Regions from separate parts of the Shewanella sp. SM20 genome, predicted to be linked through region 2. Evidence: predicted binding sites of a transcription regulator. Region 2 holds the regulator's gene; each other region holds the start of a gene.
What was found. Region 2 encodes sigma-54, which starts transcription at its own class of promoters, with help from an activator protein. Its sites were predicted from a motif close to GTTGGCACGNNNNTNGNNT; they were not measured.
Positions count from the first base shown of each region.

Region 1 (10,810 bases), on a different contig from region 2:
CTGACACCGACCCGCATCTTGAGAAACCGTACTTGGGTTGATTCAGGCAGATCAACACTGTGCAATAATTCTTTGGCCGCGGCATTGGCACTGAGGTGGCGACTGCTATAAACATAGCCATTGCCAAGCCTGTGGGTGAGTGGGATTTGCCATAGCCAGCCCGCACTGAGCGCCGTTGCGCGGGTATGGTACTTGGCTTGCTGTGCTTGGGTTTGCAATGCATGGTTTTGTAGATCATGGGTTTGCTGTGTTTGAGTGGAGTCCATTAATGCTGGTACAGGAGCAGTGACGGCGCTGTCGTTGAGCAGTTCATTGGCGAAGGATTGAAAGGGTACGCCTAGGGTTTTATGAATTAACTTAGCGCTAAAACCGCTGGCATCGATTAAAAAGTCGGCGTTAAGTCGTTCGCCATTCGCCAGCATTAAGGCGTCTATATGTTGGTTTTGGGTTGTTGAAACTTCAATGACATCGCCGATGAGGTGTTTTACGCCGCGTTGGCAAGCGTATTCTTTTAAGTAGTTGGCCAGTTCAGTGGCATCGAAGTGATAGCCATATTCGTTAGCGTAGGGCAACGCTTTATTCGGCCTTGGGCTGAGATTGCGTTTCGCCAGTACGCCGCTGGAGAAAAACGCATCGGGTTTTACTGCACTGCCATGACCGCGGCGTCTTGCATTGGCGTTGATAAAGAAAACTTCAGCGGGTTTCACATCCATTTGGCAATAGAAGGGGTGAAAGTATTGCTGCCCGTCGCCATTCCAATTGATGAAATCGATGCCGGTTTTATAGCTGGCGTGGCATTGTTCCATCCAATCTTTTTCGCTAATGCCTAAGTTGTCCATAAAGCGTTTTAAGTGTGGCGTTGAACCTTCACCAACGCCTATGGTGCCTATGTTGTCCGATTCCACTAAACAGAGCTCAATGGCGGCAAATACGGGGTTATTCGCGAGGGCTGCCGCTGCCATCCAACCTGCGGTTCCACCCCCTAAGATAATGATTTTTCTGATTGCTTGCTTCACTTTCATGGTTTATACCTCTGCATTATCAACGCAAAAAGCCGACCCTAAGGTCGGCTATGCTGTGACTCAAGTTTAGAATTTGTAGCTGGCACCGACGAAATAACGTGAACCAAATTCGATGGTGTTTTGGGTTAATCCGTATTTAACATCATAGGATTGCACCACTTCATTGGTTAAGTTAACCCCTTCGAGTGAGATATCTAAGTTCTCCATTGCATGCCAAATAATCGAGGCATCCACTTGTTGATAGCTGTCGTTTAACACGTTTTGAATATTACCTACGCCTAAGTATTCTGAACGCCAGTTATAGGCGATACGGGCGCTGAACAGATCATCTTCGTAGAAGAGTGAACCGTTGAAAGAGTTCTCTGACACGCCTTCAATCATCTGCTCTGTGCCATCGGGGCGAGTGCTTTTACTGTCAACATAGGTGTAGTTGGTTAAGAAGCCAAAACCGCTTTCAAAGTTATGTTGTAGCTGGATTTCAAGCCCAGTCACTGAGCCGCTACCGCCGTTGGCTGGGGCTGTGACACGGCATTTATCCCACTCGGATTCTGACGCGCCACAACCTTCAATGTACTGAGTCGACTCAGTGACAAACACTACGTTATCAATATCTTTGTAGAACAATGCTGCCGACAGCATAGAAGATTCAGTGAAGTACCATTCGATGCCAAGGTCAGCTTGATTCGCCTTATAGGGTTTTAAATTGGGATTACCGCCGGTCGCAGTACCAAAGTTTTTCGCTATGGCTAAACCGGGTTTGAGGTCGCTGTAATTGTTACGCGCCATCACGGCAGAGGCCGAGGCACGTAGGATTAGATCTTCTTGTAGATCGAAGGCGACGTTGATACTCGGTAACCAATTATCGTAATTAACGGATTCATTGTAGGGCTTGCCATCGGCAAAACCGGTTGAGGTTTGGTTTGTGTTAACGTAACGCAAACCAAAGTTACCACGATAGAATTCGCCGCTGAAATCCGCTTGGGCGTACAGGGCCAACATATCCTCTTCGACAGTGAAGGTGTTACCGAGATCGGCGACTTCCACTAACTCGCCATTGGCGTATTTCTCGCTGATAAACGCCCACCATTTGTCTTCATCTAACTTGGCATAGGAGTCGAGCACATTGCCACCGCTCTGGGAATGCAGGCCAGACAGTACGCCATCGCTCCAGTTGGCTAGGTTGCCATTAGGCACGAAACCTAGGATTTCTGCGGGGTTACGGTTGAAGGCATTACGCTCGAAATCACTGGTGTTGTACTTAATCCCGACCGCAATTTTATTAATAAAATCATGATCGAGTTGATATTCGAAGTCAGACTGGGCGTAGGTGACTTTATGATCTTGCACTGTGGTTTCGTAGTTGGCTTCCTGCGCATGCTTGAACTGGCTAGCATCGTTGGCATCTAGGCTCGTCAGCACCACTTGATAGGGACCTGTGGCATCGTAACTAAAGCCACCATCGACACTGCCTTGGCCATTAGGGAAGGCGGGATCGCCAATTTTGCCGCCTTGATCCGTCGCAGGGATCCACCAAGAAGATGAGCCGCCTTGGGTGCCGCCATCTGAGGTCGATTGGCCAATGACGCCGCTAAGGGTGAAACTGTCCCCGACGTATTTTCCGGTTAAGTTGAGTACGTCAGACTTCATATTAACCGCGTGGCGTACCACAGGGTTATAAATAATCGACGCATACGCTGGCAGAATTGTTGCCGATGCTGTGCCGCCTTGGGCGTTATTTACTACGTTGGTGGAGCCCGAACCGCGGGCGCCAACGGTTAAGAAGTTATGGTTTACGTGGGGGATATCGAGTTCAAAATTAAAGTAATCTAAAGTGAACTCTGTTTTTTCAGTCGGTGCAAATTGCAGTGTAACTTGGGCACTGGTCCGTTCACGTTCGGCCCTAAATGCTTGTGAGCCAATCCCCCATGCTCCTACAGTTGATTCTTGGTTTTGTGCAGGATCAGCGGCAAAGTACTCATAGTAACCGCTGAGCGATTCTAATACATGCCGACCACTGGTGAGTTTTTCTACTGAGTAAGCGCCTAAAATACCAAATTTTTCATCATCATTTTTCCAGCTTCCGACGAAAGATCCACTCGGATCTGTTTCATCGTACAGGCTGCTTTGGCTCAACTCACCCGCCACTTGATAAGTGTGAGCATCGAGATCTAAGGGCTTACGGGTTTTGAGATCGACAGTGCCGCCCAGCGCACCTTCTTCAAGGCTAGCGGTTGGCGTTTTGTGGACTTCAACCGCACTGACTTGCTCGGCTGACAATAATTCCATGTTGAAGGTTCGAGTGGCAGGACCAAGATCATACCAAGAGGTGCTCGCAACGGTTTGACCGTTCAGCAAAATACGACTCTGTTCTGGCGCTGTACCACGAATGGTGACCCCACTCACTTCACCGTATTGCCTATCGACCGTCACCCCAGAAATTCGCTGCAGCGCATCACCGATATTTTTATCGGGAAACTTACCGATATCTTCCGAGGTGATAGCATCGACCGTGGAGTCGGCGAAGCGTTTGGTATTCATTGAGGCTTCAATCGAGCGACGTATGCCGCGTACTTGGATTACCTCAATATTTTCTGCTGTTGCCTCTTGTTGCTCCGCCGCGACTGCGGTTGAGCTCATCCCGAACAAGGCGTTAGCGATACATAATGCGAGCAAAGAGCTCTTAAATAGTTGACCTTCTGACATGTTATTGCATCCCTGTAGTGCTTTTATGTTGTTTTTTTCTCCAGTTAACTTACCTGTTATCGAATTGTTGATGCGGTACTTTTCACACTAGGATTGGTATTTTTCTATTGTCTTTGAAGGGGATGGTTAACTGGGTGCAAAGGCAGGATTTATCGACTTAGCGTAGAAAAGTATGGCTTGTTGCTAGGATGGTATAACTAATGCCGGCGGGATTACTCACTATAGATAAGCTAAACGGATGAGTGAACTCGCTGTCTACAGGTTATGAATTAACCAGTGCGTAAAGAGAACTAACTTATTCATCTTTAAACATTATTTATAGGATGAAATCATGAAACTGAAATCGATAGCCGTTGCAGTTGGGCTTTGTGTTGCGAGCTTGAGTACTGGCTTAAGTGCGGCCTACGCCAGCGATAAAACCATTTACCTTACCTTTGATGATGGTCCAATTGACGCGACCTTAGGGCTGTTAGATGCGTTAAAGGATGCCAATATTAAGGCGACGTTCTTTATTAATGCGTTTCATATGTATGGCGAAGGAGATGAAAACGAGGCATTAGCGGCTGTCGCCCTACAACGTTTGCTAGACGATGGTCATATTCTGGCAAACCACAGTTACGATCATATGCTGCATAACTGCACTGATGGCGTGCAATCTGGGGCGGCATATTGTAATCAAGTTGGACTCTGGCCTGTAAAATCCTATCAAGATGCGGCCACCGATTTCACCTATTTTGTGACGAACACGGCCAAAGTGGTTGAACTTATTCCTAATGCCGCCAGTTATCCCAATAACAAGATGACTAAGTTGGCACGTTTGCCTTACACCAATGGTTGGCGAGTGACCAGTAAACTCAAAGGCGACGGCTTGTGTGCGACATCCGATACAGTGCCGCCTTGGGACCCCGCTTTTGCTTGTACCGCAGAAACCTCGACCAACAGTTCGCAAGTTGCGGTGCAAATTCAAAACATGCTCGCTGAGAGTGACTATAAAATATTTGGCTGGGATCTAGACTGGGGACCAGAGGATTGGGGGGTTGCTTTTCCTGCTGAATCCATGGCCGATGGGGTTGAGCTGGTGGCAAAAGTCAATCAAGTGATCAACACCTGCGCAGGAACGACGATGAATCCGCTTAACAGTCGTACGCAGAACTTAGATTGTAGTGATGGTTTACATAACGGGAAAGTGGTTATCTTGACCCACGACTTCCTGTTTGAGAATGCTCACCGCGGACAAGGTGCAACCATCAACTTGCCTAAAATTAAGCGTTTTGTTGAAGAAGCTCAACGTCAAGGGTATCGTTTTGATACGCTAGATAACTATGCCCCTGCTTGGCAGGAGCAGCATAATTATCAACTACCTGAGTTTGTGTCCTATCAAGATAAAATCTATTCCCTAGTGCAAGCACATTTCTCCCAAAGCAATTGGCAACCGAACCAAACCCCAGCCTTGTGGAAAAACGAAAAGTAGTGATGTATTGGGCTGAGTATTTACTCGGCCCATCATATTTGTCGAGTAAAAGGCATGTTGCTGAACTTAGCCTGACAAAATTCAAAATAGCGGCATTTTTTACACTTTACCCACTTCGCTTTAACTCAGTATCTGTAATACTGCTCCGACATTGATTTGAAGTTTATCGGTGTTAGAAAAGTAGCGCATAACGAGCGCGATTGGGGAGAGAAGATGAGTACGTTTGTAAAATTAACCATAGCGGCAACCTTAGTGGTATTAGCCTTACTTGCTGCGGGTATTTACCGTTTCAACATGACCAATGATGATATTTATATGGTGATGGAAGATGGACAGGTGATGCAATACGATGAAGCCATGGCGCATGAAAAAACTCAGGCTCAGGCGAATGAGATCGAAACTGTGACACCTTTTGAGGTAAAGCCTGTGGCGAATGCATCGGAAGTGATGCTCAAACTCTTTAGCTTAAATACCGCCAATCCTGTTGAAATAACGCTGCCTGAGGGCGGCAAGTCCGTTGCATTGACTCATTTTATTAAGATCAAACAAACAGAGTTTGCTATGGGCGACTACCAAGATGGTGAGGTAAAAGGTCGAGCATTACTTGATTACTTACGCATTACACCGTTAAATTTCGATCCAGCTCTAGAGCCGGACACCCAAAGTGACGCACCGATTCAAGATGATCCTAAAATGCAAACTATGCCCTTTGTGGCGCCCTTTATTGTGACGACTCAAGGTTCAGGCGTATTTTGGTATCTTGGATTGTTTAATCTGGATTTTAAACACAATAGCTTGAAACACTTAGGCAGTGTCATGCTTGGCGATCGAATCGAAGTTGATAGTATTGAACCTGTTTATCCTTTTGAAGCCCCATTCAAAATTGCTGTGACTTATCGCGATAGAGCGTCTGACCAACCCATGTCTGAAAGCCCTGAAATAGTCAAAACCATAGAGATGGTAGTGAGTGAGACCAGCATACATAAGTAGCGTGTAAATGCCATTATGGATCTACGCAGGCTTATGCTAAGTTGTTTTTCGGTCAGTGGGTGATGTTTGCTTCAATAGCAAGCGTTAGCAGGTAATAGGTCAGCATAAGATTTCGACAAGGAGAGTGTCATGCAAGTTAGCAAAATCACTGGGAAATTTGATGTTAAGCTCACTCCTGATAGCCCCTATGCTACTGGTATTGGTGGTGTGACGTTAGGACGTATGGGCTTAGATAAAACCTTTTATGGTGAGCTTGAGGGTCGCAGCAAAGGGGAAATGCTCAGTGCTATGACGTCAGTCAAGGGCTCAGCTGGCTATGTGGCCATTGAACAAGTGGTTGGTAATTTGTGCGGTAAGCAGGGCAGTTTTGTATTACAACATTTTGGCATTATGACCGATGGACAAAATCGTCTGATCTTAGAAGTGATACCCCATTCTGGGGCGGGGGAGTTGCTGGGGTTAACTGGCACTATGACCATCAATATTGAGAATGGCCAACATTTTTATGCATTCCAGTTTGGCTTTGAAGCTTAGTTTGACTTTGAAGCTTAGTTTGGCTTTGAAGCTTGAGTAACGCCTGCGTTTTAGCTCAGTTTTCTGTAACTCTTCTCCTTTATGATCATTCGAGTCATCTTAATTCACTCCTCTTAATTTAAGTGAGTAAGTCTTTTCGATTGAGTCTGAAAATGGACATAAAAAAACCAGCTGAGGCTGGTTTTTTTGATTCTTTTTTCATAAAGCACTATCGAACCTTGAGTCTAGATCGGCGTGCTGTTACTTAAAATACGTTTAATTTAAAAAATGCCGTTGTCGCGAGAGTTAAGACACTTTTTTAACAACTTTAATTTTATCAACGACCTTTTTCACATCGTCGGTATTTTCGGCAATTTTCAGTGCTAGTTGACGTTCGGCATCGCTGGCAACTTCACCTTTCAATGTCACTATGCCATTGGCAACATCCACATTAATTTGGGTGCCGGATACGTCAGTTGAAAACAGTAAACGCGTTTTGATGACAGTGGCAACTTTAGAGTCAGTTAAGGTGGCAACAACTTCACTGGTGCCTTCTTTTTCATTCATCACAGTGAGTTGGTTATCGACATCTTTCACCCCATCTAAACTCTTGATGAGCTCTGTGGCGAGGGCTTTATCCACACTGCTTTCCACTTTACCTGTTAACGTCACTTTACCATCTTTGACATCTGTAATGATGTCGAAGGAATTGAGATTCGTGTTGAGCAGTAAAGTGGTTTCTGCTTTACCATCGATCCACGCATCCTTGGTTCCGCCTTTCCAATCTTGGGCGGCAGCCACATTTAAACTGATTGAACCGACAAGTAAAGCCACTAGTACTGATGCTGTTGTAGTTTTCATAATCATATCCTCCGTTGTTTTCTCGAAGCTAGATAATGCGCCAATCGTGCCAATGTTTTTAAGGTAATGATTTTTAATGTTTTAATTGTTTTATTTGGCGTTTTTATACCTTAGCGTTTTCCTTTTGGTCGGTCTTTTTTACCGACAAAATGTAATTTTTTCTGGCATGCTGAGCCATCATTCGAGCATAAAAAACCGCACTCATCAGTGCGGTATTATGTCTGTAGTAAAAGTGGAGGGGAGTCGGTTAAATATGGCTCACTTAGCGACAGGGAATTAATGGTGATTGAGCGATCCCGTACCGTCGTAACTCATTTGCAGCCAAGCGGCACCCTCTGCAAGTTGGTTTGCAAGTTGTGGCTGATGCGCTTGCCTTACTGCTTGTTTTATTTGGATTAGCACTTGCTGCTCTATATCGACAAGGGCGGTCATAGCCTGCGAAATTTGGCACTGTTGCAGCAATTCTGTTGCTTGAGTATAAGTGACGGGCACGGTGTGACTTAGGCCATTAATTGGCTCGTCAGCCAAACGTCTCAGCTGTTCAAACCGAGTTAACATTCGTTGGTGGATGTTAGCTTTGGCGGAAAAAACACGCTTAAGATTATAGTCTTCGACATACCTCCTCGCTTGGTTGTAAAATGTGAGTCCTTCCTGATTCAGCTTGATGATTTCATCGATCAACATGATATCGGCGCGGATATCAGTCTGATGTTGCACAACATTAGACTTCATTATGGGCCTCCTAATGCCAGTGTTCGACATAGATTGTTTAACTGCTTGGGTAAACTGATTTCGTTTCGTTCAGCTACCATGCATATTCTGTTCTCGTTTTTAATGATATTTTAACAGGCTGATTTTTAGACTGATATTCTCAGTTCATCGAGATATCATCTTAGAACATCGGCAACTATTACCGTTGCTGTTGTTAAAATTTCATGGCTGACATACAGTAGTTTTTCATACAGGGAGTAGATACGCATGGCTCGACTGACACTTTTTTATCACTTGCAGGATGTTGGCGCCGAGCAAGCAATCATCGAACTTGCTGGCGCTGCTGACTTTAATAAGCTACGCAGTGTCGATGACTTGCCTTGGATAGAGCAGCTAGGGGCAAATCACGTCGATGTTGCCATTATTGAGTTATCCAGTCTTAGTCGTGAAGATTACCTTGTGCTGCTGGATAATGCGGCCATGTCAAATATTGAGTTTATTTTTCTCTCCGATGGTCAGCCAAACCCTAATCTTGATCAGTTAATGTCTCATTTTGCTGGTTACCACTTTCGCAAACCTTACGATATGCCGCTAATCAGCGAAATTTTTGCTGATTTTGCACAGTATTTAGCGTCATCGCCTAATCGACTGCATCCTTTTGCTAGCGAGCTAGACCAATACGGTTTGCTTGTTGGTTCATCAGCTCCTATGCACAAGCTATACCGCACAATTCGTCGCGTCTCTGCTACAGGCAGTAATGTGCTGATTATTGGGGAAAGTGGGGTCGGGAAAGAACTGGTTGCTAATACCATACATCTTGCCAGCCCTAGGGTAAACGAGCCTTTTATTGCAATTAACTGTGGTGCATTAAGCCCTGAATTGGTCGACAGTGAGCTGTTTGGTCATGTCAAAGGTGCATTTACGGGGGCGAATCGCGATCACAAAGGCGTATTTGAACAGGCTGAAGGCGGAACCTTGTTTCTCGATGAAGTCACTGAAATGCCGATTGATCATCAAGTGAAGTTACTCAGAGTGTTGGAAAATAGCGAGTATCGTCCTGTGGGTGGCGACAAAGTGCAACGTGCAAACGTACGTATTGTGGCAGCGACTAACCGTGATCCCATAGTGGCGATAGAGGCTGGGTTATTTCGAGAAGATTTGTACTTTCGTTTGGCTCAGTTTCCCATTCGCGTTCCGCCCTTACGGGAACGTGGCGAGGATATTATTGGGCTTGCGCAGCATTTTCTTGCCTATCGTAACGTGGCCGAAAAGCAGAATAAGAGCTTAGCTGAAGACTGTATTCAGATGATTGCTAAGTACCCTTGGTCTGGTAATGTGCGCGAATTAAAACATGCTATTGAGCGAGCCTATATTCTGGCCGATCAGGATATTTTACCCAGCCATTTACAGCTACCTCAGACGAATGAAGTGGGTTTATGTGGTGGTGAACAAGTTGTTATCCCCCAAGGCATGCGCTTAGATGATTTAGAGAGAATCGCTATTTATCAAGCACTAGAAACCACTCAGGGTAATAAAACGGATACCGCCGAACAACTGGGGATCAGCGTTAAAACCCTCTACAACAAGCTCAGCAAGTACGAGCAGCAAGTCGAGACCGGTGAAACGACTGCTGAATAAACATTAATTATCAAATTAATATTGAAACAGAGCTAAACTTTATACTCTTTTTTTTGTAAATAATAACTCCTATTCTACAGCCCTTAAACAGAAAAAGCGGAGATAGAATATGAAACACTTATTAACAACAGCATTATGGCTTTCTTTGACAGCCAGTAGTTTTGTGAACGCCACCCCAGCAGTAGGAAGTCTTGAAACAGTCGCTGAATTGCCAATACGACCTGGCAATGTCAGCGTCACTGCACAAGGTCGGATTTTTGCCACAGTACATCCATTTGATACACCATCAGGTTTGCAATTGATTGAAGTTAATCGTGAGACCAACGCTTATAAAGCTTGGCCTTCAATGGATTTGCAAAAAACATCGACAGCCAATACTGCTCAATTTGATACCTTATTAGGTATTGCTCAGGACAAGGCTGGACACCTCTGGACCGCAGATATGGGGTTAGAATTAGGCCCGACAAGGATTTGGGGATTTAACATTAAGGACGGCAGTCTATATAAACAAATCGTCCTACCACAAACTCTCGCGCCTAAAGGCAGCTTTATGCAGGATCTGGTTGTCGATTCACAAAAAGGCTGGATTTATTTAGCCGATATCGCCAACCCTGGCCTCTTAGCGGTGCGTATCGACGATGGTCATACAATACGTTTTTCAGGTCATAGCTCGCTGCAGGCCGAAACGGATGCAGTAATGAACATAGATAACAAAACAACATTGTTTAATGGCAAAGTCGCCAGTGTCGCGGTCAATCCAATCAGTTTATCTGCCGACGGAAGTACACTCTATTATGGTGCAATGAATGGCACTCACTGGTATCAGTTATCGACTGCGGCTTTACAAACAGGCAACGATGATAAAATTATCGCCACGGTAAAATTAGTCGGAGCTAAGCCT
Region 1 is NZ_JAKKRK010000019.1:33,210-44,019, reverse strand. Features, by position in the region: gene L5M18_RS09825 (tryptophan halogenase family protein) at 1-1,022, opposite strand, end outside; gene L5M18_RS09820 (TonB-dependent receptor) at 1,089-3,725, opposite strand; gene L5M18_RS09815 (polysaccharide deacetylase family protein) at 4,057-5,196, shown strand; gene L5M18_RS09810 (hypothetical protein) at 5,410-6,186, shown strand; gene L5M18_RS09805 (DUF3224 domain-containing protein) at 6,316-6,720, shown strand; gene L5M18_RS09800 (BON domain-containing protein) at 7,006-7,560, opposite strand; gene L5M18_RS09795 (hypothetical protein) at 7,837-8,292, opposite strand; gene L5M18_RS09790 (sigma-54 interaction domain-containing protein) at 8,539-9,909, shown strand; gene L5M18_RS09785 (major royal jelly family protein) at 10,019-10,810, shown strand, end outside.
Region 1: the regulator sigma-54 is predicted to act here: its motif matches at 7,596-7,614, upstream of L5M18_RS09800 (BON domain-containing protein).

Region 2 (10,810 bases):
CATCAATTTGGACGACAAGGCCGGACTAAAAAGGGCGCTGTTATTATTGTTGTTAGCACATCTTTTACATCGTTAGCGTTATCAGCAGGGCGATATGCAATCTCGTCCGGCCTTGTCTATTCGGGCACGTTTAGCTTGTTGTACAGGCTAACCTATCGTGCGTAGCTCTTGATTGAGCTGTTTAATTTTTTTCTGTAGCTGGGCAATCTCACTCATTAATGCGCATTCTCTTTGCTGGGGTTGCAGATCGCTTTCTCGCACCCATTGGTAGACTGCCTTGGCAGATAAACCGTATTGACGTGCAACATCCGACAGTAAGCGACCTTGTACTTTAACCTCGGTGATAACATGTAGCTTGAGACTATTTTCTGCGATTCCCATGAGCGTTCCCTCTTTTACTGCCTTAGAACCAAAATATGACCGTTTGCGTTGCCTTTTATTGATAATAGTGAAGCTGTTCTAAATCCCACTGGCTCAGACCTAGATGGCGCAGACAAATCCATTCGTGGCGACATAGTGCGATAAAGTTCATGACCGTTTTCATACTTCCTCCTTTATGACCCTAAATACTCGAGCCCATTTTCTGTCTCGATAGGTCCATTTAATTTGGATTAATCCTGTTGAAGTTGACTCTAGTTTTCGGCGATGTTTACCGCGTCTGACTGTCTACTCACTTAGTAGTATGTAAAATTCGTGCCAATATTTTAATTTTTATTTTAACCTTTAAAATCATTGTATTGCGACTTAGATTAAAACGGCATTATTTTTTAGTGCTGCCAATAAAGGTGCAAGGTGCACTATTTCGGTGCCATAGACTTGATATGAAATTGGGCGGTACAAGCCATGATTGAAGCCCGAAATCTGTATCTTTGCTGACTAAAATCTGGATTAGCGTAATTGAAGATGGATAAAGGATTGTCTCCAGCGCAATTGCTTATATACTGCCTGCTTTGTGGCAATCCCTAGGTCATTCGTATTACCTAATGGACGTGATATTTCTTGCCCTTTTGAGCGGTATTCACAGTCATCAATCATATAAAGAGGTTATAAATGATGAAGTGTTTTCAGGCAGTGCAATCTAAACCATCCCTGTTAGCCATAGTGGTATTGACGACCGCGCTAGTTGCATCGGGTTGTACAACAATCAATCCCTATTCAAATGAAGAACAAACCGCTAAAGCGACCAGTGGCGCATTGATTGGTGCCGTCGCGGGTGCCGCAATTGGAGTGGTATCTTCGAGCAAGAGCGACCGCGGTAAAGGTGCCTTAATTGGTGCTGCATCGGGCGCTGCAGTCGGTGGTGGTATTGGTTATTATATGGATGTGCAAGAGACTAAATTACGCCAACAATTAGCCTCAACGGGCGTGAGTGTGACCCGTAACGGCGATAACATCATTTTGAATATGCCTAATGAAGTGACCTTCGGCGTAGATCAAACCGAGTTAAGTGACGGTGCTAAACGCGTGCTGAATTCAGTGGCGGTTGTGGCCAAGGAATACAGCAAAACGCAGCTTAACGTATTAGGTTATACCGACAGCAGTGGTTCAGACTCTTACAATTTACGTCTGTCACAGGTCCGGGCTAGCGAAGTGGGTAATTACTTGATGAGTAAAGGCGTTGCCTCTGCCCGTGTAAAATCAAAAGGTATGGGTGAAGCGAGTCCTATTGCATCAAATGCCAATGCAAATGGCCGAGCACAAAACCGCCGCGTTGAGATCGTACTAATACCAACGGGTAAATAGTCTGGTCTAAGCACAAAGTTCTCGCTGAAAAAGTCGCCAGGGGCGACTTTTTTTGTTTTCAGTGGTGGGCTAATTGAGTGATTAGCTTGCCGTGCTTCTATTAGACAATTTGTCCTTTATGAAGCGCACCTTGAGTGACCTGCACCACAAACATATCACTGCTAATTACCTTGGGATGACTTCAGCTTGATCCCTTTATCTATTTCACGTTCTGTATGGGGATAAGTCACAAGAATGACTTTTAGTGCCTAAAGGAGAATATGACTATGATAAGCAAAAATATGTTAGTAGCCTTGAGTTTAAGTCCTGTCATCATGGTGACTGCTGTACAAGGAGTGCCGATGAAAGCCGAAGTGACCACAGGAGCCGCGCCGATAGAACTGCGCGCCGCAGGCAGTTTAAAGGCTACGATGAGTGATATTATTGCTGCTTATCAAGCACAGTCGCAAATAAGTGTTGTAGCGCAATATGCGCCCTCAGGTTTATTGTTAAAGCGCATTCAAGAGGGCGAGAAAGTCGATATCTTTGCCTCGGCGAATATGAAACATCCACAGGCATTAGTGGATTCGGGTCAGGGCGAAGCGGTGCAAATGTTTGCCCGTAATCAACTCTGCGCCATTGCTCAAGACACAGTTCAGGTGACGAGTGCGACGTTACTCGATACCTTGTTAGATCCTAAGATTAAAGTCGGTACCTCAACCCCGAAAGCCGACCCCGCGGGGGATTATGCCTGGGCCGTTTTTGCTAAGGCCGAAGCGGTAAAACCCAATGCGAAAGCCGCGTTAGAGACCAAGGCATTACAACTGACGGGCGGCCCTGAGAGCGTTAAACCGCCTAAAGATCGCAACCCCTATGGCTGGGTGATGGAAAACAAGCAAGCGGATATCTTTTTAACCTATTGCACTAATGCTGTGCTGGCTAAAAAAGAAGTGCCAAGTTTACAAATCATTGACTTACCGCAGGAACTCGCCGTGGGTGCCGACTATGGTTTACTGGTTTTACAAGGCGCTAATACTGCCGCTAAGCCGTTAGCTGAGTTTATTCTATCGACAAAAGGCCAAGCGATTCTGAGCAGTTATGGTTTTCAACCTCCGGCAAAATAACCTTTTTTAGCTTTCAAGCCGGATAAAAAACGGCACCTTTGGGGTGCCGTTCTGTGGTTAGCTCAAACTGTTAAAGCGTTAGTTCATCAGGTAGAGCGTCGCTAACCCGAGGAAGGCGAACAGGCCAACCACGTCAGTGACTGTGGTGAGCACCATACCGCCAGCGAGGGCAGGATCGATTTTAAGTCGTTTTAAAATCAATGGAATACTCGCACCTGCAAGCCCAGCTACTGTCATGTTGATCAGCATGGCGCTACCAATTAATCCCGCCAGTGCCATATCATCCTTCCATAGCCACACGGCGACAAAGACTAAAATCGACCACATCAAGCCATTGAGAAAACCAATCGATAGCTCTTTACCGATAAGCCAGCGGGCGTTGCTTTGGCCGATATGGCCTAAAGCAATACCGCGGATCACGAGCGCTAAGGTCTGATTACCGGCAACACCGCCCATGCTAGGGACAATCGTCATTAGGATGGCGATAGTGGCAAATTGTTCAATAGTGCCTTCAAACATATTGCTGACCGACGAGGCGAGCAGGGCGGCGAATAAGTTTATAGTGAGCCAGAGCGAGCGACGTAGGGTACTTTTTAGCACAGGACCAAAGGTATCTTCATCTCCGTCCATCCCCGCCATACCCATCATGGAATGTTCAGCATCTTCGCGGATAACATCGACTACGTCATCGATTGTGATACGCCCGAGCAGCTTACCATCACTGTCGACGACAGGTGCCGATACCCAGTCATTGCGTTCGAATTTCTGTGCGACTTCGCTGTCGGACATGCTCACAGGAATACTTTGAATATTGGGATCCATGATATTGCGAATTGTGGTGCTTGGCGCGCAAGTCAGCAGATCTGCCAGCCTAACACCGCCAAGGACTTTGTCCTGTTTGTCGACCACATATAAGGTATCTGTGGTGTCGGGTAGGTTGCCCCTTTGCCGAAGATAGCGCAGCACCACATCGATATTCACATCGGGTCTTAGGGTGACAGTATCTGTGTTCATCAAGCTGCCGGCGGTCTCATCTGGATAAGATAGGGCTTGTTCTACCCTCAGGCGATTTTGCTCCGTCATCGACTGCAACACTTGTTTGTAAACGGCGTCGGGAAGACTTCGCAGAATATAGGCGAGATCGTCGGTGTCCATGCTTGCTGTCGCTTTCGCGACTCGCTCAGGGCTCATGCTGCGGATCAGTGGGTCTTTGAGTTCTTCACTCAACTCATCGAGTATGTCGCCTATTTGTTCCTGATCGATGAGCTGCCACAGTACTTGTCTGGCACTTGGCGGTGATGATTCTAAGATCAGCGCGATATCTGAGGCGGCCATTTTTTGCAGCATATTGCGCACGTGTACGAACATGCCGCTGCTAAGCGCTTGGTTTAACTGGTCAAGACTATGTCCGGTGTGATCGTTTTCTGCATTATCTACGGGCATTTGTCCTCCATTGTGCGGCAAATTGGTTTGAGATCTTGGTGTTGGGCTATGATTTAGCGGTGACTAAGCGTCAGTCGATGACACAGATTAAGGCGGCTAAGGTAAGGCCAGCGCAATGACCGCTAGTGTAATCGCCAGTAGCTTGTATCGTTGAGCGACAAATGTTTTGCCATGTCTGAATGGCAAGTTTTTTAAACTAGACATGAAGTGAATCTAACTATGAAGTGCTTAGTGTGAAGTGAAACTAACAGGCTTCGTCAAACTTAGCGTCGATTAAGGCACAAATGGCATCGAGAGCCGGCTCTGCATCTGGGCCTTCGGCGATCAGCTTAATGGTTTTACCCATGCCAGTTTCAAGCATCAGTAAGCCAAGTACACTGGCGGCCGATGCTTGTTTATCGCCTTGGATTAAGGTGATGGTCGCATCAAACTCGGAAGCCAGTACCACCAACTTAGTGGCGGCACGGGCATGTAAACCGAGCTTATTACAGATGGTTATCTGACGTTCAAGCTTTGGCATTATTGAGCTCTCGATGACGGGCATACACTTTATGTTTACCGTTACTAAAGCGTTTGGCCAATTGCTCTGCGACGTAAACCGATCTGTGCTGTCCACCTGTGCAGCCAATGGCCACAGTTAAATAACTGCGATTGTTACGCTCGAGGTGCGGCAGCCAAGTCTCCAGTAAATTTTCGATTTGCCAGATGAACTTATTGACCAGTGGTTGGCGATTTAAGAACTCAGCTACGGGTTCATCCAAGCCAGTCAATGGCCGCAGCGCCAGCTCCCAGTGGGGATTGGGCAGGAAGCGCACATCGAACATAAAGTCGGCTTCGGTGGGCATTCCGTGCTTAAAGCCAAAGGACTCGAAGTTGATCACGAGTTCTTTATCGACACTACCAAGGAGAATTTGTCGGACTTGGTCGCTTAAATCATAGATATTCAAATTCGACGTATCTATGTAGTGATCGACCAGTTTTGACATAGGCTCAAGCAGTTTCCCCTCCAGCTTTATCGCTTCTTGCAAAGAGACTCGGCTCTTCGACAAAGGATGCAAACGGCGGGTTTCGCTGTAACGCTTGAGCAGAATTTTATCGCTGGAGTTAAGGAAGAAGCTCGTTAACTCAGTATCTGGAGGTAGGCTAGCGAGTTGTTTCACTAAGACCTTATCCTGCTCAGGCATGTTACGCACGTCGACACTGATGGCGACGAGATCGTTACTGCCTTTGAGTTGCTCAAGCAAACTGCCAATCAATGGCAAGGGAAGGTTATCGACACAATAATAGCCGAGATCTTCGAGTACCCTAAGGGCGACAGATTTGCCTGAGCCTGAGCGGCCCGACACTATGACCAGTTTCATCCAGTGATTACCTGATAGAGTTCCGTTTCATCATGCGTCTTGCGTAATTGCTTTAATATTTGCTTGTCGCTCAGCTTTTCGGCCATGCAAGACAAAGTACTTAAGTGCTGCTGACATTGGTCTGCAGGCACCAGTAGTGCAAATAAAATATCAACAGGTTGCTTATCGATAGCATCAAATGCTATCGGCTCTTCACACTTAATGAGTATGGCAATGGGCTGATCTATATCGGCTAGTCGACCATGTGGAATGGCGATGCCGTTACCTATACCTGTGCTCCCCATCTTTTCGCGCGCCACTAGGCTTTCGAATATCTCTTGAGATGAGAGGGTCGGGTACTGGGCAGCGACTAAGTCGCTGATGAGTTCCAGTACCTTTTTCTTGCTGCCCGGAGTGGCGCAGGTAGTGCACTCCGGCCGCAGTATGGTACAAAGTTCCATTATTAGTGTTTTGTTAACTTCTCTTTGTGTTTAATAACCTGACGGTCAAGCTTGTCAATCAGGGCGTCTATAGCGGCATACATGTCAGCATGCTCTGAAGTTGCAAAAACTTCACCACCTATGAGGTTTATTCTCGCTTCAGCAATCTGTTGCATTTTCTCAACATTGAGCACAACGTGCACATTATTGATCTGTTCGAAATGGCGTTCAAGTTTTGAAAACTTTTCTTCTACATATGCACGTAACGATTCGGTAATTTCGACATGGTGTCCACTTAGGTTTATTTGCATAGAAACGTCCTCCGATATCCACTGTAGGTTATAAACTTTTACGCTGATTAGAAGGTGGAATAAGCATAGCCTCTCGGTACTTCGCAATGGTTCTGCGGGCTACGTTGATCCCTTGTTCTGCCAGAAGTTGTGCCATCTTACTATCGCTTAATGGTTTTTTCTGGTTTTCCGCTGCCACCAGTTTCTTTATAAAGGCTCTGATTGCTGTGGATGAGCACTCACCACCATCGTCAGTCCCGACGTGGCTAGAGAAGAAGTATTTTAGTTCAAAAAGTCCCTTAGGGGTATGCATGTATTTTTGAGTTGTGACCCGTGAGATGGTGGACTCATGCATTTCTACCGCTTCAGCAATATCGTTAAGCACCATAGGCTTCATGGCTTCTTCACCATACTCAAAGAAACCTTGCTGATATTGCACTATGCAATTAGCAACTTTAAGCAAAGTGTCGTTACGGCTTTCTAGACTCTTAATAAACCATTTAGCCTCTTGCAGATGGCCGCGAATAAATTGGCTATCGGCTTGGTTTTTTGTGCTGCGTGCCATAGAAGCATAATGTTGATTTACATTGATTTTGGGCATGCAGTCAGGATTAAGCTCAACGACCCAGCGGCCATTTTTCTTCGACACAGACACATCTGGGATAACGTATTCGTCATTATTGGGCGTGATCAACAAACCTGGGCGAGGATTGAGGGTTTGGATGAGTGCTATACCATCCCTTAATTCATCTTCTTTTAATTTAGTCTTACGCATCAACAACCTAAAATCACGGGCGGCGATCAGATCTAAATGATCTTTGATCAGCATACGGGCGTTTTCTAGGTTGGGAGTATCAGCGGCGAAATGCGACAGTTGGATCAGCAGGCATTCACTTAAATCGCGGGCGGCAACGCCTATGGGATCAAAATGCTGAATGCGCTTGAGTACGGCTTCGACTTCGTCAAGCTCAACTTCAGGATTGCCCATGGCTTCGAGAATTTCTTCAGTGCTTTGGGTGAGATAGCCCTGATCGTCGATTGCATCAATAATGGCGGTGGCAATGGCTAAATCGGTTTCAGAAAACGGCGTGAGGTTTTTTTGCCATTCTAAGTGTTCGTACAAACCTTCACTGGTCTCGCCTTGGAAGGGCATATCGTCTTCACGACTGCCGCCGGGGCCTGAGTTTGGGGAGGCGGTAAACACTTCATCCCATGTGGTGTCCATGGGGAGCTCATCGGGCATGGATTCTTTGGTTAGCGACTCTGCCGTGTCTATGGTGGAGCTGTCTTTTTCTGGTGGCAGAGTGCTAGATTCACTGAAATCCGTATCGGATAGCGTTTGGTTTACAGGGGTTTTAGTGGCGTCGAATTGATCCTCTTCCAGCTCGAGAAGGGGATTAGAATCTAATGCTTGCTGGATCTCTTGCTGCAGTTCTAATGACGACAGTTGCAACAGACGTATGGCCTGTTGTAATTGTGGCGTCATGGTTAACTGTTGACCCAGTTTGAGCTGGAGTGACGCTTTCATGTTACCGCTGATCCCTACGTTATTATTGTTGGATGAGGTCGCTTATTATTATCTTGAGTGAAGCCCAATGGCGGTATAAATTGCCTCCATTGGCTTCGCTCGATTAACTATAGCCTGAATTGTTCACCTAAGTACACAGCCCTAACTTGCTGATTGTCTAAGATCTCTGCTGGAGTCCCTTCGGCAATCAGGTTTCCGTGACTCACAATATAAGCATGTTCACATACATCTAATGTCTCGCGGACATTATGGTCTGTGATCAGTACGCCAAGGCCGCGACTTTTGAGTTGTTCGATAATCTTCTTGATGTCGATAACCGAAATAGGATCGACGCCGGCAAACGGTTCATCGAGCAAAATGAACTTAGGATTAGCGGCTAAAGCTCGCGCAATTTCGACGCGACGACGTTCGCCACCCGACAATGACATGCCTTGGCTGTCACGGATGTGGGTGATATGAAACTCTTCGAGCAGATGTTCTAGTTCTTCTTCTCGTTCTTCGTTTTTAAGTTCTTTACGAGTTTGCAGTACGGCCATGATGTTGTCATGAACAGTTAGCTTACGAAAGATACTGGCTTCCTGCGGTAAGTAACCTATGCCTTTGCGGGCACGCAGATGCATAGGATCTGCGGTTAAATCATCATCGTCGATAAAGATATGTCCCTTATCGCTCTTCACTAGCCCGACAACCATGTAAAAGGTCGTGGTTTTACCCGCGCCGTTCGGACCGAGTAGGCCAACGACTTGACCGGTTTTTACCGTCAGACTGACGTCTTTAACCACTTGGCGACTCTTGTAACTTTTCGCCAGATTTTGTGCTCTTAAGGTGATTTGGGTCATTTAGAGTCCTGCTTTTTTACAGGTTTATCCGCCGGAGCGTCTGATTTAGCATCATCTTGATAGTTTTCAGGCTGAATAATAGTGATCACGCGATCGTCACCACTGCCAGTACTCTCGGCCATCAATTTCTGTTGAATCATGTTATAGCGGATTAAATTGCCTGTAACTTGGCTACCCGCTTGATCTAATGACGCCATACCTTTCAGTGTTAAGGTGCGGCTTGCCATATCGTAACGAATTTCTTTCGCGCTCGCCGATGCAGGACGGCCATCGTCTAATATTTGGCTATACGTAGCAGGGTTGCCTGTTGCGACCAAAGTTTTGCTATTTTCACCTTCAGCAGAAAATGCACGCAGTTCATTTGCTTGGATTTTTATTGAGCCTTGGGTCACTTCCACCGGACCAAAGAAGATGATCTGGTTGTTTTTGATATCCGCAGTTTGGCTCACGGCTTTAATTTTGACTTCTTGCTTTAAGTCGCCGACTTTCGCGAAAGCACTCATGCTCATAATTAGCATTAGGCTGGCAAGTAATACGTTATTTTGCTTCATATGTTCCTACTACCTGACTGGTCAATTGCACTTCTTGCGCGTTGAGGTCGGCATAAAGGCCTTGGCCTTGAATATTAAAATCTTTCCCTGTGACGTAAATGGTACGGTCAGAGGTCATTATCATAGTGTTGAGATCGAGTTCCAGATAACTGGTGGACAAGGTCTGAATCGGTTCTTCTGGGCTAATGGCATCGATAATAACATTATTTTCTAATACAACCTTGCCAGTTTCCTTGTTTAGCTTGCCCTGATCTGCCCTGAGTTGCCATTGTGCTTTACCTTGGTCTGGATAAACAAGATAAACAGGTTGAGTAAAGAAAGTTTGATTCGTTGAATCATAATGTTCCATGTGTTTCGCCGTCACACGGCTATTCACTAGTCCTTGCTCATTGAACTCAGCACTGCGCAGATCTTCAACGATGAAATCTGGGGTATTTTGATCTTTAACTCTGTTATCGGAATCACCGCTGTGTTTGTTCTGGACCTGCCAGTAAAGCGCTAGTGCAGTTCCAAAAAAAGCGATAATCGCGAGTGTCACACGACTCATATACTCATTCCATGGGCCGAAGTGAATTTATTTTGACTTAGGAGTAACAGATCTGTGAGTTCACGCAGTGCACCGTGGCCACCATTGAGCGTAGTGACAAAGTGGGCGTGCTGACGCACATAGGGATGACCATCGGCAACACTGACCGCTAAACCGACGACATTCATCACGGGGAGATCGACAATATCATCACCGATATAAGCCACTTCTTCTGGGGTGACACCATAAAGTGCGAGCAATGCTTCATAGGGCTCGAACTTATTATCTACGCCTTGGTAAATATGGGTAACACCAAGGGCTGTCATACGGTTTTCAACGATTTTGGATTGACGTCCTGTGATCACGGCGAGGTTGAAACCGCTGGTGAGTAGTGAGCGCACGCCATAACCGTCACGGGTATGGAAGGCTTTGAGCTCTTCGCCGCTATTGCTCAAGTAAATACGGCCGTCGGAAAACACCCCATCGACGTCACAGATTAACAGTTTAATCTTTTGCGCGCGTTGCCACACATCATCACTGATTGGGCCGTAAAATCCTTGCTGTGGCATTAAATGACTCCTGCTTTAACCATGTCTAGCATGTTAAGAGCGCCGATAGGATGGCGGTCTTTATCAATAACAATTAATCCGTTGATGTTTTTTGAGTCCATCACTTGCAGCGCTTGGGCGGCCAATACATTATCCGTGATCGTGACGCAGTTACGGGTCATCACATCGGCAATGGGCGTCGTGCGTAAATTCACTTCGGCATCAATAACGCGGCGTAAATCACCGTCGGTGAAGATACCAACCAGCTTGCGCTGATCATCAATAATCGCCGTCATGCCTAAGCCTTTCTTGGAGATTTCGTACAGAGCTTCTGTGATGCAAATATCGTGGTTGACGAGCGGTAAGTCATCACCGCTATGCATGACATCGCAGACTTTTAACAGCAACTTACGTCCTAATGCACCGCCGGGATGGGACATAGCAAAATCATCACGGGTA
Region 2 is NZ_JAKKRK010000031.1:48,088-58,897, reverse strand. Features, by position in the region: gene L5M18_RS14100 (transposase) at 148-381, opposite strand; gene L5M18_RS14095 (OmpA family protein) at 1,054-1,743, shown strand; gene L5M18_RS14090 (molybdate ABC transporter substrate-binding protein) at 2,010-2,846, shown strand; gene mgtE (magnesium transporter) at 2,925-4,289, opposite strand; gene L5M18_RS14080 (HPr family phosphocarrier protein) at 4,534-4,809, opposite strand; gene rapZ (RNase adapter RapZ) at 4,796-5,650, opposite strand; gene ptsN (PTS IIA-like nitrogen regulatory protein PtsN) at 5,647-6,090, opposite strand; gene hpf (ribosome hibernation promoting factor) at 6,093-6,380, opposite strand; gene L5M18_RS14060 (RNA polymerase factor sigma-54) at 6,409-7,887, opposite strand; gene lptB (LPS export ABC transporter ATP-binding protein) at 7,995-8,726, opposite strand; gene lptA (lipopolysaccharide transport periplasmic protein LptA) at 8,723-9,277, opposite strand; gene lptC (LPS export ABC transporter periplasmic protein LptC) at 9,264-9,824, opposite strand; gene kdsC (3-deoxy-manno-octulosonate-8-phosphatase KdsC) at 9,821-10,372, opposite strand; gene L5M18_RS14035 (KpsF/GutQ family sugar-phosphate isomerase) at 10,372-10,810, opposite strand, start outside.

Region 3 (10,810 bases), on a different contig from region 2:
GTTTCTGCTGGCTTGTAAAGCTTGAGCAAAGCGATTTAAACTCGCTAAATTCATCTCAATTAAACTGGCATTTTGTTCGTTTAATTCTTTGCATTCAGTCAATGCGTCTTTGATCTCGGCCATTTTATGCACGAGTTCGACTTGCTGAGTGAGTAGCGATTTATCACTGTGTTTTGCCAGAATATCATCATTAGTCTTTAGTTCTTTCAGACATTGCGATTTTTCGTTAGCAAGGGAAAGCAGTAAATCGGCGTTTTGGTCAACCAAAGCGCCTTTTTCCTTGAGTATGATTTGCTTAAGAACAGCCAAATGGGCGTGTTGTAGATCTACCAGTTTAGCTATTTCAGTCATAGTTACTCTTTATTTAAGTCATTAAGTTCGGCTTCAAAACTTGCAATATTGGCAGCCAACTTTTCAGGGTCAATTTTATAGCGACCTTCGGCAATAGCTTGTTTGATTTCGGCTACTTTCTTTTGATCAACTTCAGGAAGGCTAGCCATTTTAGTCTGAGCTCCTTGAAGTTGTTGTGCCTGGGCCGTAATGACCACTGAATCGCTTCTCTGTGGTGTTGTCGATTTTGTAGCAACTTGAGCAGATTGATCGCTGCTCGTTTTCGTTGCGCCTGAACGAACTTGCGCAGTCGTTGCAGTGTTGAGTTTGCTAATATCAATTGCCATTTTAGGCTCCAGCGTCGTGTGTACGGGATTTCTTAACTGGGGTATCGGCAGCTTACAAAAAAGCTTTAGATTATTTTACATTCTTACTTCAACTTCGCCAATGCCTGTGACTATAGCATCTAGTTCTTTGTTTGAACTGCTATTTTTGACTCTGATCCGATCACCTTTATTGCCATCTTGTAGGGCTTCGCCCGCTGTTTTGAGCTCGAATGAGCCAGAACGAACGTAGATAGAGATCGAATCATTTTTACAAACGAAGCATAAGTTGTTGCTTAATATGGGATTATCTTTTGCTACTCGTCGTTTTACTCGCACGCCAGCCAATTTACTCGGATCATCGAATTCGGCACCTCTCAAGCTATTTTGTTCAATGTAACGGACTTCTACTTGACTAGGAGAGATGAGTTCGCCTGGTGCTAAGATTTCGGTTGAGACAACAACGGGGAATAAGATATCCACCCGAACCGAGATATAGATTTGCCAAGGGTAAGCTAAGTCTTGCGTATCACAGCTGACTTTTAAGGTGTTATTACGGCTAATTTCCCTATCGCTAGCCAGTTCAACTTTCATTGGAGACGAACATTGTGACGGCAGCATTCTTGCGTCAACCATCTGTGGCGAAATATTTACTTTGGCATTTTCTGGAACGGATATTTTTTCTGAAATAAGCGCTTTAGCTAATTCTGAGATTGCCGATACGGTGGGGACAATAGGCTCTGCACTCGCTAAAGCGGGCATGAAGAGGGTGAAAAGACTAAAAAAACAGACTAAATTTACTTTCATAATGAAGAGACTAGCTTGTAACGCCAGAATGCACCTATACTTTTATTAAGTTCGAAGCTGACCACTGTAATAATTTGCATCACTGTCAGAAGATTGACTCAGTTTCGACTATGTTTATCGATAGATAAGACGTAAGCAATTAATATGCCTATACTCAACTGAGTTATAGGGCCGAACATAAACAGAACAACAAGGCAGAGTTATGTCGAGTATTCTTGATTCAGTCAACAAACGAACCCAGCTCGTTGGACAAAACCGTTTAGAATTGCTGCTTTTTAAATTAAACGGTCGTCAACGGTTTGGGATTAACGTGTTTAAGGTGAAAGAAGTACTGCAGTGTCCACCACTGACCACTTTGCCTAAACTTAATCCTTATGTGAAGGGGGTTGCTCATATTCGTGGAACAACCATTTCAGTGATTGATTTGAGTGCGGCAACAGGGGGAAAACCTTTAGCGAGCACTGAAAACTGTTTCATCATTATTTCTGAATATAACCGCAGTGTTCAAGGCTTCTTGGTCAGTTCTGTTGAGCGGATCATCAACATGAATTGGGAAGCGATTATGCCTCCGCCGCAAGGTGCTGGTCGTTATTCTTATCTGACAGCTGTGACTGAAATTGAAGGTGAATTAGTTGAAATTCTCGATGTGGAAAAAATCTTAGATGAGATTTCACCGGTTAAAACGGCTATCAGTGAAGAAGCCAATGAAAAACTGACCCTCGACAGAACTCAGCATTACCATATTATGGTTATTGATGATTCTGCCGTGGCGCGTAAGCAAATTATTCGTTCACTTGAGTCATTGAATTTACAAATTGATACCGCAAAAGATGGTCGCGAAGCATTAGACAAGCTTAAAGAAATCGCCAAAGAGATGGATAATGTGGCCGATGAGATCCCCCTCATCATCTCTGATATTGAGATGCCTGAAATGGATGGCTACACCCTGACCGCTGAAATCCGAGATGATCCTAAGCTTAAGCATATTAAAGTGGTACTGCATACTTCGTTAAGTGGTGTATTCAATCAGGCAATGGTTCAAAAAGTGGGGGCTAATGACTTTATCGCTAAGTTTAATCCTGACGAACTGGCCGCTGCTGTGAATAAGCATTTAAGTTTGTAATTGCTGTAGGTTAGTACCTAGATACGCTTTACGCTATAATCTCGACTTTATAACATGATGGTTTCGCACTGATTTTGGTGCTTGCTATAGGATTTAGGATGTGAATGTGCCAAATAAATCACTCGCTGAGGCTGAATATAATCAATTTAGGTTGTTCTTAGAGCAACACAGCGGCATCGTACTGGGTGAAAATAAGCAATATCTTGTGCGCAGTCGTCTTGCTCCTTTGATGGGCAAATATAACCTGCCATCCTTATCTGATGTGGTTAAGCATTCGATGAAGCCTACTGAGCGTGCGCTCAGAGCTGAAGTGATCGATGCTATGACGACCAATGAAACCCTTTGGTTCCGTGATCGTTATCCATTTGAGTTGTTGAATAATGTCCTACTACCAGAATACAGTCGTCTGGGGCGTCCGCTTAAAATTTGGTCTGCGGCTTGCTCGTCAGGCCAAGAGCCATACTCATTGGCTATGACTATTCTTGAGTATCAACAGAAGAAGCCTGGTGCCTTGGCTGGTAGTGCTTCGATTCAAGCAACGGATTTATCTCCTTCCATGTTGGAACGCTGCAAAAATGCCGAGTACGATAGTTTGGCATTAGCGCGTGGTTTATCTGAAGAACGTAAGCGTCAGTTTTTTGATGCATTACCTTCAGGTAATATGAAGTTAAAGGATAATGTGAAGCGGTTGGTGAACTTTAGAGCGCATAATTTGCTTGAGAGTTATAGTCTGCTTGGCAAGTTCGACATTATCTTTTGCCGCAATGTGCTGATTTATTTTGCACCAGAGGCAAAGGCAAAAATTTTGCGGCAATTCGCTGCCGCTCTCAATCCCAAAGGGATTTTATTTCTCGGTGCATCAGAATCTATCGCTGGTTTAACGGACGAGTTTGATATGGTTCGTTGTAACCCTGGCATTTATTACCAGAAAAAGACTTAACTCAGCCGCTCTAAAGAAAATTACCGACAATTGTCGGTAATTTTTTACCCATCACTTGCTCATCCTTGTTGTTATTCTCAAAATTTTCCTGATGTTGGCACATGAATTGCTTTATTTTCGTGAGAACACGAGGAGGCAATTTTATGGCGATCAATTTTGATAATGCACTGGGTGTGCATCAATACACTCTCGGTATTAGAGCGCAGCGGGCTGAAGTTATTTCAAGCAATATCGCTAACGCAGATACGCCACATTACAAAGCCCGCGATGTTGATTTTTCTGCGGCAATGCAGGCCGCTCGAGGCCAACAGCAGCAGCGAAATAGTCTTGAAATGCAAGAGCCAGATAAGCATTTTGGGCTTGCGGAGTTGACTGGGCAATTTGTTAAGTTCCGTGTGCCAAATCAACCCGATACCGGTGATGGTAATACTGTTGATATCCAACAGGAACAATCGGCATTCATGCAAAATGCACTTGAATATCAAATGTCGCTAGGTTTTTTAGACAGTAAGTTTAGTGGCATGAAGAAAGCGTTGAGAGGGGATTAATCATGAGTTTATTTAGCATATTTGATGTTGCTGGTTCGGGAATGTCTGCTCAATCGGTCAGGCTAAACACCACCGCGAGCAACATAGCCAACGCGGATTCCGTCTCGAGTAGTGTAGATAAGACCTATCGTTCCCGTCATCCCATTTTTGAAGCCGAAATGGCTAAAGCCCAAAGTCAGCAACAAGCTTCTCAAGGCGTTGCAGTAAAAGGCATTGTAGAAAGTGATAAACCACTACTGAAAGAATACTCGCCCGATCATCCTATGGCGGATGCGGACGGCTTTATTTATAAACCGAATGTTAATGTCATGGAAGAAATGGCAGATATGATTTCTGCTTCGCGCTCATATCAAATGAATGTTCAAGTCGCTGAAGCAGCTAAGTCTATGCTGCAACAAACACTTGGGATGGGTAAATAACATGTGTTACTTAGGAGGTAAGCTGTGAGCCTCATTAATCAAATTAACCAAGCGTCGGCGCAGACGGCTCAAAATAAGAGTCAGCCAAATGCCGTTACGACGAATTCATCAACCAGCTCAACGGGTAATCCGTTTCTTGATGGCATACGTTTGCCAAAAGAGTCAATAGTACCGGAAGCAAAAAGCCAGCAGTTAACTCAAGATGACTTTTTCTCGTTATTAAGCCAACAGTTATCGATGCAAGATCCCTTTAAGCCCGTCGACAACGACCAAATGATTGCGCAGATGGCATCATTCTCGACGGTTGATGGTATTACTAAGTTGAATAAGGAAATCGTTAATTTAAACGATGTTATGACATCAAGCCAAGCATTACAGGCATCAGGACTTGTTGGTCGCAAGGTGTTGATCCCAACTGATACAGGTAACATTTCAGCTGAAAGCCCAACAATAAAAGGTGTGATTAGCACGCCAGCTAAAATTCCTGAAGTTACTGTACGTGTTGAGGATGAGAAAGGCCAAGTTGTGACCACCTTTAAAGTTGATGGCAGTAAGGGGGGCAATGTCGATGTTAACTGGGATGGCCTCGATAAAGACGGAAACCCTGTAACCGCAGGTAACTATACGATCAAGGCGAGTGGTTTAGTGGATGGGAAATCCCAAGAATTGCCAGTCTCGACCTATGCTCATGTGACCAGCGTTTCTCTCGGTACGGCCAGTACTGGCGCGATTCTTAACTTGAGAGGCGGTATGGGCATCAAGTTAACCGATGTGTTAGCTGTGTCTGAAACCTAAGTTTGCCTAAAAGAATTTTTGCAGTATCCGAATTGGGCGTAAGTCGCTCATAAATGAATTGAGTCAAGTGTAGAGGTGAATTATGTCGTTTAACATTGCATTGAGTGGCATTTCTGCCGCGCAGAAAGATTTAAACACTACGGCGAATAACATTGCTAATGCGAACACCATTGGCTTTAAAGAGTCCCGTGCTGAATTTGCGGATGTTTACGCTAATTCTATTTTTTCAAATGCTAAAACTGCTGTCGGTGGTGGTGTTGCGACGAGCCAAGTGGCACAGCAATTCCATCAAGGTAGCTTACAGTTGACGAATAACTCCCTTGATATGGCGATTAAAGGGGGTGGCTTTTTCGTTACTGCCTCTGAACTGGGTACATTAGACCACTCGTTTACCCGTGCTGGAGCATTTAAGGTCGATAAAAATAATTACATGGTTGATTCTGCTGGTAATTATTTGCAAACTTTCCCTGTGGATAAAGATGGGAACTCGACATCAGTGAGTTTAACGACGGCTAAGCCGGTACAAATACCAGACACTGCAGGTAGCCCTGTAAAGACTGAGAATGTTACTTTACAAATGAACTTAAATGCTAAGGAAAGTGCACTCGACCCCGCGGCATTCGATCCTCTAGATGCAAAAACCTACAATAACGTTACATCAATGACAATTTATGACTCACTCGGTGAGCCACATATTATGACCACTTATTTTGTTAAGCCCAAAGATGGTTCGTACAATGGTGAGAACAATTGGGTGGCTTACTATGCTGTTGATGGAAAGCAAGTCGATTTAGCCGGTCCTGCTGGTACTTATCAAACAGATACCACCGGCGATGGTACGCCTGATGCAACGGGCACAGCTCAAACTGCTGGTGGTTGGAAAGGCTCTGTACTCAAGTTCAATTCTGTTGGTGTCTACACTGGTAGTGATCCTGCTATAGTCAAGACTGAGGCTTTGGGCGTCAGTGGTGCAGGTGTTTTAGGGCCAGGTGCCGATGGTACTCAAGAGTTGACTGTGAAGTTTAATGCCCCAACGCAATATGCTGCTCCTTTTGGTGCAACTGAGTTGACGCAAGATGGTACGACTGTAGGCCGCTTAACTAACGTTGAAATCGGCGAAGATGGTTTAGTGACCGCGAGTTATTCTAATGGTTCAACCGTGCCTTTAGCACGGGTTGCTTTAGTTCGTTTTGCTAATGAACAAGGTTTAACGCAAGTGGGTAATACGTCGTGGAAAGCCAGTTTAGCTTCAGGTCCAGCGTTAGCGGGTGAGGCAAATAGTGGAACTTTTGGTAGCATCAGTTCATCGGCGTTAGAGCAATCGAACATCGATTTAACTACTGAACTGGTCGATTTAATTTCGGCACAGCGTAACTTCCAAGCGAACTCTCGTACCCTTGAAGTGAATAACACGCTGCAACAAACCGTATTACAAATCCGCTAATCATTACTTTATTTAACTAAGTGTTGCCGCCAGTGGCAACACTTAGCCTTTATCCTGCCGTCAAATCACTTCATTTTCATATTTTTCAATTCTATCAGTAAATTAAACGTTATTTTTTTTGGCATGATGCTTGCTTGGATATTGTCATGTAGAAAATTTGACGGAGCAGTCTGTGGACAAATTCCTTTATGTCGCCATGAGTGGCGCTAAGCAAAATATGAATGAGCTGGCACTCCGTGCGAACAACTTAGCCAATGCTAATACCGATGGTTTTAAATCAGATATGGCGCAGGCCAGATCGATGCAAGCCTTCGGTGAAGGGTTGCCTTCAAGGGTGTTTGCGATGACAGAATCTCCGTCAGCTAATTTTCGCTCTGGTCCGATAAAAACCACTGGACGGGATCTCGATGTTGCCATTAAAGGCGATGGCTGGTTTGCCGTTCAGGCGAAAGATGGCAGTGAAGCTTATACCCGTTCCGGTAGTCTCAGTTTCGATGCGACGGGCATGTTGTATAACGACAGAGGCAATCCCGTGATGGGGGATGCTGGCCCGATAGTGCTGCCATTACCTATTGATAAAGTGTCAATTTCACAGGATGGCATAGTGTCTGTTCGCCCTCAAGGGGCGACTGCTGAAGTGATAGAAGAAGTGGCGAGATTGAAGTTAGTTAATCCCGGCAATGCGCAGATGATGCGTGGTGAAGATGGATTATTTCGACAAATGTCAGGCGAACCTGCACCAGCTGACCCTTTCGTCACAGTTGAAAGTGGTGCCGTAGAGGGCAGTAACGTTAACCCTGTTGATGAAATGGTGTCTTTGATTGATCTTCAGCGCCAGTTTGAATTGCAAGTCAAGATGATGAAAACCGCGGAAGAGAATGATCGCGCTTCATCTTCATTAATGCGTATTAGTTAGGAGATAGATTATGCATCCGGCGTTATGGATTAGTAAAACTGGCTTAGACGCACAGCAAACTGATATTTCAGTGATTTCAAACAACGTAGCGAACGCTAGCACTGTGGGCTACAAAAAAAGCCGCGCAGTATTTGAAGATTTACTCTATCAAACAGTTAACCAAGCGGGTGGTGTTAGTGCATCTAACACTAAGCTACCCAACGGATTAAACATAGGTGCGGGTACGAAAGTCGTCGCCACTCAAAAAATGTTTACTCAGGGTAACATGCTGACGACGGATAACTCGCTGGATCTTATGATTGAAGGTCCTGGATTTTTTGAAATCCAGCTCCCTGATGGAACCACTGCTTATACTCGAAATGGTCAGTTTACCTTAGACGATACGGGTCAGATTGTGACTCCAGGTTCTGGCTATTTGCTACAACCCGCGATCACTATTCCTGATAATGCGACCAGTATTACCGTTTCAGCAGAGGGTGAAGTTTCAGTAAAAACGCCGGGTACCGCTGAGAACCAAGTCGTGGGTCAGTTGACTATGACGGATTTTATTAATCCATCGGGTCTAGATCCTATGGGACAAAACTTATATACGGAAACTGGTGCGAGCGGCACGCCAATTCAAGGTACCGCTTCGTTAGATGGCATGGGTGCTATTCGTCAAGGCGCCTTAGAAACCTCTAACGTGAACGTGACCGAGGAACTGGTGAACCTTATCGAAAGTCAGCGCATTTACGAGATGAACTCCAAAGTGATTTCAGCGGTAGATCAGATGCTGTCTTATGTGACTCAGAATTTATAGAGGCAAACATCATGGCTAGATATCTTGTGTTGGCCGTCGCGTTATTGCTTGCAGCCTGTAGCTCGACGCAAAAGAAACCCCTTGCGGATGATCCCTTTTACGCGCCGGTATACCCAGAGGCGCCGCCGACAAAAATTGCCGCAACTGGCTCTATTTATCAAGACAGCCAAGCATCTAGCTTGTATTCGGATATACGCGCCCATAAAGTCGGTGACATTATCACTATCGTATTGAAGGAATCGACTCAGGCGAAGAAGAGTGCAGGCAATCAGATCAAAAAAGGCTCAGACATGAGCTTAGATCCCATCTTTGCTGGTGGTAGTAATGTGTCCATTGGCGGAGTGCCAATTGATTTGCGTTACAAAGATAGCATGAACACTAAGCGTGAATCGGATGCGGATCAGAGCAATAGTCTAGATGGCAGTATCTCGGCAAACGTGATGCAAGTGCTGAACAACGGCAGCTTAGTGATCCGTGGTGAAAAATGGATTTCAATCAATAATGGTGATGAGTTTATTCGTGTCACTGGTCTCGTTCGCTCGCAGGACATTAAACCCGATAACACTGTCGATTCAACGCGAATGGCTAATGCCCGTATCCAATACAGTGGCACAGGCACTTTCGCAGATGCTCAAAAAGTGGGCTGGTTAAGCCAGTTCTTTATGAGCGACTGGTGGCCCTTCTAAGGAGTCGTATCATGAAATATAAACTGGTGTTAGCCGTTGCCATGCTAGTGTTTTCTCTACCTAGTCAGGCTGAACGAATTAAAGATATTGCCAATGTGCAAGGTGTGCGTAGTAACCAGTTGATTGGTTATGGCTTAGTGGTCGGTTTGCCGGGAACGGGGGAAAAAACCAGTTATACCGAGCAGACCTTTATGACTATGCTCAAAAACTTTGGGATTAATCTTCCTGACAACGTCAAACCGAAAATTAAAAACGTTGCAGTGGTAGCCGTACACGCGGATATGCCTGCCTTTATCAAACCTGGTCAAGATCTTGACGTGACGGTATCTAGCTTAGGCGAAGCCAAAAGCTTACGCGGTGGCACCTTATTACAGACCTTTTTGAAAGGGGTCGACGGTAATGTGTATGCGATCGCCCAAGGTAGTTTAGTGGTGAGTGGTTTTAGTGCCGATGGTTTAGATGGTTCAAAGGTGATTCAAAATACGCCAACTGTAGGTCGTATACCGAATGGCGCAATTGTTGAGCGTAGTGTAGCGACCCCATTTTCAACTGGCGATTATTTGACGTTTAACCTACGTCGTTCGGACTTCTCTACTGCGCAGCGCATGGCCGATGCGATCAATGATCTATTAGGTCCTGATATGGCGCGTCCTTTAGATGCGACGTCTGTTCAGGTAACAGCTCCACGTGATGTATCACAACGGGTTTCCTTTTTAGCAACGCTTGAAAACCTCGATGTTGTTCCCGCAGAGGAATCTGCCAAAGTGATCGTTAATTCACGTACTGGAACCATAGTGGTTGGGCAAAACGTACGCTTACTCCCTGCGGCGATTACCCATGGCGGCATGACTGTCACTATTGCGGAGGCGACACAGGTTTCGCAGCCTAACGCGTTGGCAAATGGTCAAACAACCGTCACGAGTAATAGTACGATTACAGCAACAGAAAGTGACCGCCGTATGTTTATGTTTAATCCAGGCACTACGCTGGATGAGCTGGTTAGAGCGGTTAACTTAGTCGGTGCAGCCCCTTCAGATGTGTTAGCAATACTTGAAGCATTAAAAGTGGCAGGAGCTTTGCATGGTGAACTTATCATCATCTAATTTCTGTCGGGAAAATCATGGAAAAGCTTTCAAGTTCATCACATTTTCTTGATTTGGGCGGGCTAGATTCACTCCGCGCCCAGGCTCAGAAAGATGAGAAGGGCGCCTTGAAAAAGGTTGCCCAACAATTTGAAGGTATTTTCGTGCAAATGCTGATGAAAAGTATGCGCGATGCCAATGCGGTTTTTCAGTCTGATAGTCCACTCAATAGCCAATACACTCAGTTTTACGAGCAGATGCGCGATCAGCAGTTATCGGTCGATTTATCTGACAAAGGTGTATTGGGCCTTGCCGATATGATGGTGCAGCAACTCTCTCCCGAAACAAGTCATTTCACGCCTGCATCGGTATTGCGTGACGATGGTGGAATGAAAATGCTCCACGACGATAAAGCGCTTAATGTGCCTATGCAGAGTTCAGCCGCTCCTGTGGTTGAACCCACAGTTGTAAATCATGGTGTGCCGGCTGCTATCGCTCGGCCTGTATTTGAACCGGATAGAGCTGAAGATGCAAATTCATCAATGGACATTGATGCGCCTAATCGTTCACTGGCTATCGATACGCCTAAGCCGAGCTG
Region 3 is NZ_JAKKRK010000007.1:8,768-19,577, reverse strand. Features, by position in the region: gene L5M18_RS04690 (flagella synthesis protein FlgN) at 1-351, opposite strand, end outside; gene flgM (flagellar biosynthesis anti-sigma factor FlgM) at 354-677, opposite strand; gene flgA (flagellar basal body P-ring formation chaperone FlgA) at 753-1,460, opposite strand; gene L5M18_RS04675 (chemotaxis protein CheV) at 1,663-2,583, shown strand; gene L5M18_RS04670 (CheR family methyltransferase) at 2,684-3,523, shown strand; gene flgB (flagellar basal body rod protein FlgB) at 3,667-4,071, shown strand; gene flgC (flagellar basal body rod protein FlgC) at 4,074-4,490, shown strand; gene flgD (flagellar hook assembly protein FlgD) at 4,515-5,285, shown strand; gene flgE (flagellar hook protein FlgE) at 5,368-6,729, shown strand; gene flgF (flagellar basal-body rod protein FlgF) at 6,902-7,645, shown strand; gene flgG (flagellar basal-body rod protein FlgG) at 7,656-8,444, shown strand; gene flgH (flagellar basal body L-ring protein FlgH) at 8,456-9,130, shown strand; gene L5M18_RS04630 (flagellar basal body P-ring protein FlgI) at 9,142-10,233, shown strand; gene flgJ (flagellar assembly peptidoglycan hydrolase FlgJ) at 10,251-10,810, shown strand, end outside.
Region 3: the regulator sigma-54 is predicted to act here: its motif matches at 6,847-6,865, upstream of flgF (flagellar basal-body rod protein FlgF).